DNA from 3 places in the Brevibacterium sp. UBA7493 genome. Region 1 is predicted to be linked to each of the others. Evidence: riboswitches for the same ligand, from Rfam matches in the RefSeq annotation. Region 1 holds a riboswitch; each other region holds the start of a gene.

Region 1 (3,270 bases):
GTCGGCGGTGGTGAGCGAGTCGACGTAGAGGGTGCCGCCGAAGCTCGCGTTGGTGGCGTCCACGACCTGCTGCATCGCCTTGTCGTTGACGGTCGATTCGCAGAACACGGCCGGGACGTCGTTTTCGCGCACGAATTCGATGGTCGAGGCGACCTGCTGCGGGGTCGCCTCGTGCTCGGCGTTGACCGGCCAGATGTACTTCTCCGTCAGCCCGGCGTCGCGGGCGAGGTAGGAGAAAGCGCCTTCGCAGGTGACGAGCGCACGCTGGTTCTCCGGCAGGGTCTCAAGCGTGTCGGTCAGCTTAGTCTCGACTTCGGTGAGCTTGGCAGTGTAGTCCTCGGCGTTGGCCTCGAAGTCCGCAGCGTGGTCGGGGGCGAGCTCCGAGAAGGCCGTCACCATGTTCTTGGCGTAGATCGCGGTGTTGGCAGGTGACATCCAAGCGTGCGGGTTCGGCTTGCCGGCGTAGGCGTCCTCAGTGATGTCGATCGGCCTGATGCCCTCGCTGAGCACGACGTGCTTCGTGCCGGCGACGTCGATGAACTGCTCGAACCACTTCTCCAGGCCCATGCCGTTCTCGAGGACGAGGTCGGCTTCCTCAGCGTGCCGGATGTCGCTGGGGGAGGGCTCGTAGCCGTGGATCTCCGCGCCTTCCTGCGTGATCGACTCCACCCGCAGGTGATCGCCTGCAACGTTGGCGGCGATGTCCTTGAGGACGGTGAAGGTGGTGAGCACCAGTGGGCGGTCGTCGTCCGTGCCCGAGGTGGCTGCTGGGCTGCAGGCGGACAGTGCCAGTGCGGCTGCGCTCACCAGGCCGGTGATGAGAAGGGGGATGCGCCGGGTGCGACTGTGCGCGCGAGGTGAGCGCAGGCGATGGAGGGGGGATCGGAATGCCATGGCATCACAATAGTTCCCCGCAGCGAATCTTCAAAGTTCGCATATGCGAACTATTTGATGTGCGCAAGCGAGCGCGGGGTGCGGGGTCGGCTTAGGGATCTCAGTCCTTCTTCTGCCGACCGATCCCGCGGTAGTGCTGCAGCTGCTCCGGGGTTAGCCTGCGGAACAGGGCTTCCTGGGCGACCGAGGCGACGAGCACGCCGTCGGCTGTGGTGATGTCGCCGGTGTACAGACCGCGGCCGTAGGCGGCGGAGCGCGGGGCGTAGTCGCACAGCACCCAGTCGTTCATGTTCACCGGCCGGTGGAACCACAGCGAGTGATCGAGGCTGGAGCCGGACTTGAACTCATCGGTATTGAACGCCCCCAGACCTGATGAGATGTCGGATAGGTAGGTCAGGGCGCAGATGTGCAGCAGGTCGGAATCGCCGAGGTCCTCTGTGCAGCGGGCCCAGAACCGGACCGGGTAGTCGGTCGTGGTGAACGGCTGGTCGGTGCTGCGGGCTTCGAAGGAGAACATCCGCGGCATCGGCGAGGGGTTCCCGAACCGGATCTCGGCCTCGGCGGCGGCCGTCGGGCCCTGCAGGTCGGGGCTTTCGTTGCCGCGGGTGAAGTTGATGGCCATATTGAAGATGACATCGCCGTCCTGGGTGGCGACGACCCGGCGGGCGGAGTAGGAGCCGCCGTCGCGGTCTCGGAAGACCTGGAAGACCGTCGGCCGGGCGGCATTGCCCGGGCGCAGGAAGTAGCCGTGCAGGGAGTGCGGCTTGCGCTCCTCATCGACGGTCAGGGCCGCGGCGTGCACCGACTGCGCTGCGACCTGCCCGCCGTAGAGGGCATAGGGCTCATCGAAGACGTAGCCAGCGCGGTAGATGTTCTTGTCGATCTTCTCCAGCTGCATGAGATCGAGGAACGAGCCCTCGCCGGTTTCGCTGGGTGAGAAGAGCACATCGCTCACAGGTTTCCTCCGCTTTCATCAGGTGCGCTGCCGGTGGCCGACGGATTTCGCCGTCTGCTCCGATCCTAGCGACCCATGCATGCGGACTCCGCGCGCCGCCGCGCCGTCACACTCCAGCGCAAACTGGCGTCATCAGCCAGGACTGTTAGAGTGGCGGACAGACATGGGGTGCCCGGCAGGCCGGGCTGAGAACATACCCATCGAACCTGATCTGGATCATGCTGGCGAAGGGATTGTCATGACACAGCAGCACCCATCTGCCCCCGCACAGACGGCGGCCTCGATACCCGATCTCGCAGCGGCTGCCACCGCGGTGCGGGAGTCGAATCCGCTCGTCCAGTGCATCACGAACACCGTCGTGCAGCCGCTCAGTGCCAATGCGCTGCTGGCGATCGGCGCCTCACCGGCGATGATCAACCACGAAGCCGATGCCGCCCAGTTCACCCGCATCGCCGACGGCCTGCTCATCAACTTCGGCACCGCCAGCTCCCACAACTTCCTCGCCGCCGACGCCTCCATCACCGCCGCCCGTGAGACCGGCACCCCCTGGGTGCTCGACCCCGTCTCCTACGGTGTCATCGACTACCGCACCACCCGCATCAAGCAGGCCCTGACCTGGCAGCCGACCGCCATCCGCGGCAACGCCTCCGAAATCGCAGCCCTGGCCGGCACCGGTGCCGGTGCTCGCGGCGTCGACTCCACCGACGAGGTCGAAGCCGTCCTGGAGGCTGCGATCCAGCTCTCCCACGCACTCGGCTCCGTCGTCGCTGTCTCCGGCGAGGTCGACGCGATCGTCCACGCCGGTGAGCAGGTGCGCATCGCCCGGGTCTCCGGCGGTTCGGACTACATGCCGCTGGTCGTGGGCACCGGCTGCTCGCTAGGCGGTGTCGTCGCCGCCTACCTCGGCGCTCTGCCGGCCGACCCGTTCGCCGCGGTCGTCGCCGCCCACGCCCACTATGCAGCCGCCGGTACCCGCGCGGCCAGCACGAGCCGCGGGCCCGGCAGCTTCGCCGTCGAGTTCCTCGACGCCCTGCATTCCGTCACCGCCGCGGACATCGCCGCAGTCAGCGTCAGCTACGACACCGTGGAAGTCACCGCATGAGCCACGATCGCCTCGCCGAGGTCGACACCGCCCTGTACTTCATCACCGACACCGCCCAGTGTGCTGCCGCCGGCCGGTCGGTGGCCGAGACCGTCGCCGAGGCGGTGGCCGGCGGGGCGGGAATGGTCCAGATCCGGGATAAGGACATCACCGACGACGCCATGTACGACCTCACCTGCGATGTGCTGCGAGCCGTCGACGAGGTGCTCGGCGATGCGAAGATCACCCGGCCGGTGCCGGTGTTCGTCAACGACCGCGTCGCCGTCGTCGAACAGCTCAACAGCGAAGGACACCTCGTGCACCTGCACGTCGGCCAGGA
Region 2 (3,270 bases), on a different contig from region 1:
GCGTCTTCGAGTCGGCGGGCGACGGCGGGGTCGTCGGAGGTGTAGGCGAAGACGGTGAACCCGCGGTTGGCCAGCTGTTCGGTCGTGTCGACGAGTTCGACGACATCGGGCAGCAGCGTGTCCTCATCGGCGATGAGCTCGAGTTTGACCCAGTGGGTCTCGAGCGCTTCGCGGCCGAGTTCGGCGGTGAGGATGGCGTCGCGGGCGGTGTAGCAGCCGGCGGTGTTGGGCAGGATGCGGATATCGTTGCGCTCAAGCAGGGTGAACAGGCTGTCGCCGGTCTGCGGGGTGTAGCGGCGCATGGCGACGGTGGTGAGTTCCGTGCCTGAGGCGATGAGCGCGTCTTCAAGGACGCTCAGGGAGCTCAGGCCTCCGGTGCCCATGATGAGGCGTGAGTTCAGTTCGACGCCGTCGATGCTCAGCGGCGGCAGTGCGGGTGTATGGGTCATCGGGCTCAGCCTCCCTGCATCGCAGTGATGATCTCGATGTTCTGTCCATCGCGCAGACCGGTGGACGACCACCGGCTGCGCGGGACCACGGCCGCGTCGACGGCGACGGCGATACCGAGACGCTGGCCGTCTGCCGCGGTTCCGTCTGCCTGGAGCTGCCGTCCGGTGGTCTCGGCGATGATGTCGCTTAACGTCGTGTCCGCGTGAGCCGTGCGGGTCTCTCCATTGATGGTGACCGTCACCTCTGACTCCGTCGGGGTCGCAGGGCTGTGGTTCGCTGTCATGGTCTTCCTCCTTGTGGCTGATTCTCTGCAGCGTGATGTGCGATGCGGCGCGGGTCCATCGTCTGCAGATGGTGGTAGTCCGTGTCTGCGGTCTCCGCACTGCCGCCTGGTCGGGGCACGGCCTGCGGGTCGAGTTCGTGCAGCACGAGCTGGGCCGCCAGCCGTGAGGCGAGCGGGGTGAGCAGGATGCCGTGCCGGTAGAACCCGTTGGCAACGATGAGTCCCCCGACAGTGTCGCCTTCAGCGGTGGGCAAGGCGCCGAGGTAGGGGGCGTCGTCGTGGGTGCCGGGCCGGGCGCGGGCGGTGACTTCGGTCAGTTCGCTCTCGCCGATGCCGGGCACCAGGCGCTGGGCGTCGCGCAGCAGCTGTGCGACGCCTTCGACGCTGGGGCCTTCCCGGTTGTCTTCGCGGCTGGTGGCACCGATGACGATCTCCCCATCGGCCCGCGGCACGAGGTAGATGGGACGGCCTGTGACGATGCCGCGGATGGTGCGCTCCAGCAGCGGCGGCGCACCGTCCGGCAGGCGGGTGCGCAGCACCTCACCGCGGATCGGGCGCAGCGGCAGCGAGCGCTCCCTTGGCAGCAGCGTGATCGTCTGCGCCACTCCGGTGGCGAGCACAGTGACCGGAGTTGTGAGGGTTCTGCCGTCGTCGAGGCGGACTCCGGTCACCAGTGGCCCGCTGCTGTTCTCAGCTCGGATGAGTTCGACGGCCATCTGCCGGATGATGGTGGGCAGCACGGTCTGCAGGGCAGCGGTGATGCGGCGCGGGTTGACCTGGTGGTCACCGGCTGAGCGGAACACCCCGGACAGCGAGGGGCTCAAGGCGGGTTCGAGACGCCGGGCGGTACGGCCGGTCAGCGCTTCGACTACTCCGCCGGCGGCCTGCTGGTACTGCTGCAGATCCGCCAGCGCCTGCCGGTCTGCGGGGTCGGCAGCGCAGACGAGTGTCTCGGTCTCGCGGTAGTCGACGTCTGCCTGTGCATCGTCTTCAAGGTCTGCGACGAATGCTGGATATTCGGAAGCGGAGTCGCGCATGAGGGCGAAGAGCCGTTCATGCTGATAGCTCATCTCAGAGACCGGGGCGATCATCCCTGCCGCGGCGAAGCTGGCACCGGTTCCCGGGCTCGGATCGATGACGATTGTGCTGAGACCAGCACGGGCGAGGCGCCAGGCAGTGGCGAGGCCGATGATGCCACCGCCGACGACGGCGACGTCTGCTGTGAAAGTGTGTGCCTCATCTGCTGGCACGGGCATAGCGCATGCATCCTTTCCTCCGGCGGTCTCAACCGCATCAGGTTCAGCGGTCGGCGCTTAAGCCCTCTCAGCCCTCACCGGGCTCCCGCAGGATCGATCAGCGTTGATCGATGCCGTCAGTGTACATACGGCAGTGTCTTTGTGCAGTTCGCGGCTGAAATGCGGTCACATCGCGACAGACGCACGCAGATGAGAAGTCGTCAGCTCAGCTGCGAGGCATGGGCGCTGTATTCAGCCCAGCGTGTGCCGGTCCCTTCGCGCGGATAGCCGTTGCCGGTAGCACGGAAGCCCAAGCGCTCGTAGGAGCGGATTGCGGCCGCGTTGCTGTCATCGACGTCAAGCAGCAGTCTCGGTCTGCCCAGCTGCTCGGACAGGCGCGCAGCTTCGCGCACGATTGCGGCTGACACTCCCCTGCCTCGGGCGGCTGGACGCACCCAGATCTTGGTGAGAATCGCCTCGTCTTCGGCCAGCGGCATGTCCTCGGTGTACCCCTCAAGCAGCAGTACGAGGCATCCGAGCGGTTCGTCGCTTTCGCAATCGCGGACGTGCAGAACGATGCGAGCACCAGTGAGCTGCGCTCGCCAGTCCTCTGGGCTCAGCTGCAGGGCGTCGTCATAGCTGCCCCAGAACGCCTCGGGTGAGTCCTTGAGCATCGCCAGCCGAAGTGCACGATGAGTCTCCCAATCCGCTGGGCCAAGACGGACGATAGCCAGTGCTGTCGCCGGCGCATGGCTGCAACTGTGGCCTTTCATCGACAGTGATTCCTCACTCTTGTCGGGTCAACGACGGGCGAGATCGGACACGCCCACCCCGCCGCCGAAGGCTGCCAACGCGCCTCCCGACGCCTGGTCGAATCGGCGCAGCGTGCGCTTCTTGATGCCGCGCGCTGCGAGCAGCGTTCCTGATCCTGCCCAGAGCGGGGCCATCGCCGCTTCGCAGCTGATGTACAGCAGGCCGAGTACAGCCAACTGCACGCCGGAGGCCGCGAGGTTCGAGCTGGTGTCCACGGACGGTGGCAGGAACGGCGTGAATCGGCCAGCGAGTGCGAGCACCGCCCTGTTGAAGCCGCTGCGCAGTCCGTTGCGAAACGCGAGCAGGTTGTCGGCACCGGGCGAGGCCGCCACGGCCAGAGCCGCGGGGATGAAGTCCGCCAGCTGCGCCACGTCAACATGGTCTCAGCTTACGTGTCCAGCGGTGGTCGCGAAAGAGTGTTTTTGCTCATCACACGGCTCCCTTGAACCCTGTACTGTAGAAAGAGCACTGTGTACCGTTCGGCCAGCT
Region 3 (3,270 bases), on a different contig from region 1:
TTATCTTGATATCAAGATAAAACATGAGCAGGGGCAGCACAAACGCCGTACGTTCTCTAGGATGCCACGCGCACATGTGGCCTCGCTCACCGGGTCCCGTCCCAGCTGCGCGGCCAGCCCGCTGGCCTGCGCTGATGCCCTGCCGGTTCAGTCCTCTGCCGGCTGTCCGGTGCCCTGGATGATCGAGACGAGGGTGATGAGCGACAGCCGGGCTCCCGGATGCGCCCGGAGCTTGCTGTCTCCGGCGTCGATGAGCACGCCGCCGGAGCGCCAGTCACCGAGAATCCGCAGCAGGGTCTCAGACGTGCCGGCGAGCACGACATGGGCGAAGCTCTCCCCGGAGATCGTCTCCGGGGCGTAGCCGAGGAGCCGGAAGAACTCGGCGGTGTGGGCCTTGAGCCGCTCGTCGGTCTCGAGCACAGCGTGGATCTGCTCGGATTCGGGCAGGCTCACCCGCCCGCCGGCACCGAGGTACATCGCCAGGGTCGAGAACAGCGGGATATCGAGGTCACCGGCGCCGGTGACCTGGGTGTTGACCTGCTGCCAGTGGTTCGCCGCGGCGAGCGCCCAGACGCTGAGCCAGCGGGCGAGCGCCCCGGCCTGCTCGTCACTGGGCTCGATCGCACGGTCCTCAGCCACCGCCTCGGCGACGGGGCTGAACAGCTCGGGCAGGCCGACGGTCACCGACTCAGGCCCGGCCTGTTCGAGCATGCCGGTCAGCAGCAGCGTCGCCCAGGCCCGCTCGGTCAGCGGCAGCTCAGCCAGCGTCTTGGCGCCACCGGCCTCTTCGAGTCGGGCGAGTTCGGCGACAGCGGCGAGCTCCTCACCGCTCAGCTCGCCGGTCTCGGCGGCCGGGCGCTGCGCGTTCGGACCGGAGGCGACCCAGTGCCAGATCCGCAGCGCGGCGGCCACGACCGACACCTCGGCGATCTGGGCGGCGTCGACAGCCTGCGATTCGGGCTGGTCGATCTGGTCCTCGGCGTCCAGGAGGCCGAAGAGGGTCATGGCGATCGGGTGGTAGTGGGCGCTGATCTCGTCGGCGAGATGCTGGTCGGCGCCGGTGGGCTGCTCGTTCATGTCATCGCTCATGCCCCGAACCTATCGCAGCCCCGGCGGTTCACGCTTCCCGCTCCTGGGGACATGCGCCTGGAGTCTGGCCTGACCAGAGCCCGTGTGGAACCATGGGACTATGACACGCACCGCTTTGGCTTTCGATGAGAACTGGCTCGAACCCGATGAGCTGGCCCGGCTGCGCAGACGCCTGCCGATGGCCTACATCAATGCGGTGCCGGTGCTGCTTGACGACCACGGTGTGCCGGACAAGGTCGGGCTGCTGCTGCGCACCGGCGATGACGGCTCGCTCGTGCGCGAGGTGATCGGCGGGCGGGTGCGCTTCCACGAGACCCTGCGCGATGCGCTCATGCGCCATGCCGAGAAGGACCTCGGGCCGCTGGCGTTTCCGTCGCTGCCGAGCTCGCTCAACCCGTTCCACGTTGCCGAGTACTTCCCGACCGAGGGTGCCTCCAAGCTTCACGATCCGCGCCAGCATGCGATCGCCCTGTGCTACATCCTGCCGGTGCAGGGTGAGTGCACGCCGCGCCAGGATGCGCTCAGCCTCGACTGGCTGACCCCGGACGAAGCACTGCGCGAGGACATCGTGGCGGAGATGAACCACGGACAGGAGCACATCGTCAAAGCCGCCCTGGCGTACATGGGTCTGCTACCGTAGACGCGACGACAGGGGAGCGCTCATGAGGAGCGCTGAGAGTGCACAGCTGCAGACCCTCGAACCTGACGCGGTTCATACCGCCGGAGGAAGTCGAGTCTCTTCACCCCTCCTTGCCTGATTGAAGGAGGATTTGCGATGTCTGACGTCCAGACCCGCCACACCCATTCCGAACCCAACAACATGCCTGCCGGAGTTCCGGCGACGATGCGCTGGAGGGTCGTCGACATTGTCGTCGCCTCCGTGCTCGCCGTCGCGATCGGCATCGTGTTCTGGGCCTGGTCGAACTCCTGGGAGACGATCAGCGCCCCGTTCCAGGCCCTCTACCCGCCGACGAAGGGACTGCTGACCGGCGTGTGGGTGCTCGGCGGCGTGCTCGGCGGGCTCATCATCCGCAAGCCCGGTGCAGCGCTGTACGTCGAGGTGCTCGCTGCGATTGTCTCGGCGGTGCCGGGCAACTACTTCGGGCTCATGGTCATCGTCTCCGGGCTCATCCAGGGCTTCGGCGCTGAGATCATCTTCGCGTTGCTGCGCTACCGCCGCTACACCTTCATCGCCACGCTGCTCGCCGGCCTGGGTGCCGGGCTGTCGCTGGCGATCGGCGAGAACATCCTCTACAACGCCGCCTGGACGTTTGAGCACAAGGCGCTCTACACCGTCTTCGCCGGCATCTCCGGCATGGTGCTCGCCGGCCTCGTCTCGTGGTTCGCGCTCAAGGCGATCGCCCGCACCGGTGCGCTGGGCGCCTTCGCGTCCGGACGCAGCGCGCGAGAAGTCTGATGGCCGCCGCGACCCGCGGCGTCGACGTCCTCGCCCGCGGCTTCGGCTGGCGGCACTCCGGGCGCAAGCGCGCCGCTGTCAGCGACATCGACCTGCGCATCGAGGCCGGTGAGCGCGTCCTGCTGCTCGGCTCCTCAGGGGCTGGGAAGTCGACGCTGCTGCATGCGATCGCAGGAGTCCTGCCGGCCGAGTCCGGGTACCGGACCGGCGAGCTGCTCGTCGGCGGCCGCCCACCGGATCCCACCTCGGGCACCACCGGGCTCGTCCTGCAGGACCCGGACGCGCAGGTGGTGCTCGCCCGGCTCGGCGACGATGTGTGCTTCGGGATGGAGAACACCGGCGTCGACCCGGCCGCGATGCCCGCCCGCGCCCGCAAGGCGCTGTCCACCGTCGGCCTCGATCTGCCGTGGGATCATCCGACGTCGGCGCTGTCCGGCGGGCAGAAGCAGCGCCTTGCTCTGGCCGGCGTGCTCGCCATGGCTCCCGGGCTCATGGTGCTCGACGAGCCGACGGCCAACATCGATCCGGCCGCCGTTCCCGAGGTGTGCCAGGCGGTTCTCGACGCGCAGGCCGCCTCTGGTGCGACCCTGCTCATCGTCGAACACCGGGTCGACATCTGGGCCGATCACGTCGACCGGATCATCGTGCTCGGCGAGTCCGGGCTGGTCGCCGACGGTGCGCCCGATGCGGTGCTGCACGGCCCGGCGCTGCGCGGCACCCTGGCTGGCGCTGGGGTCTGGCTGCCTGGTGCCGCACTCCCCCAG

What was found. Region 1 has a riboswitch for thiamine pyrophosphate ahead of thiM (hydroxyethylthiazole kinase). Riboswitches for the same ligand answer to the same signal wherever they lie in the genome.
Region 2: it holds a riboswitch for thiamine pyrophosphate, as region 1 does, so the genes downstream of both, thiO (glycine oxidase ThiO) here and thiM (hydroxyethylthiazole kinase) in region 1, are expected to answer to the same signal.
Region 3: it holds a riboswitch for thiamine pyrophosphate, as region 1 does, so the genes downstream of both, B4E96_RS00090 (ECF transporter S component) here and thiM (hydroxyethylthiazole kinase) in region 1, are expected to answer to the same signal.

What each region holds. Positions count from the first base shown of each region.
Region 1 is NZ_DLOD01000010.1:139,818-143,087, reverse strand. It holds gene B4E96_RS06730 (metal ABC transporter substrate-binding protein) at 1-894, opposite strand, end outside; gene B4E96_RS06725 (acyl-CoA thioesterase) at 995-1,849, opposite strand; TPP riboswitch at 2,004-2,100, shown strand; gene thiM (hydroxyethylthiazole kinase) at 2,088-2,951, shown strand; gene thiE (thiamine phosphate synthase) at 2,948-3,270, shown strand, end outside.
Region 2 is NZ_DLOD01000003.1:1,055-4,324, reverse strand. It holds gene B4E96_RS01335 (thiazole synthase) at 1-449, opposite strand, end outside; gene thiS (sulfur carrier protein ThiS) at 455-733, opposite strand; gene thiO (glycine oxidase ThiO) at 730-1,989, opposite strand; TPP riboswitch at 1,987-2,088, opposite strand; gene B4E96_RS01320 (GNAT family N-acetyltransferase) at 2,190-2,642, opposite strand; gene B4E96_RS01315 (hypothetical protein) at 2,769-3,152, opposite strand.
Region 3 is NZ_DLOD01000001.1:20,310-23,579, reverse strand. It holds gene B4E96_RS00100 (hypothetical protein) at 148-1,089, opposite strand; gene B4E96_RS00095 (DUF4916 domain-containing protein) at 1,190-1,729, shown strand; TPP riboswitch at 1,730-1,835, shown strand; gene B4E96_RS00090 (ECF transporter S component) at 1,865-2,506, shown strand; gene B4E96_RS00085 (ABC transporter ATP-binding protein) at 2,506-3,270, shown strand, end outside.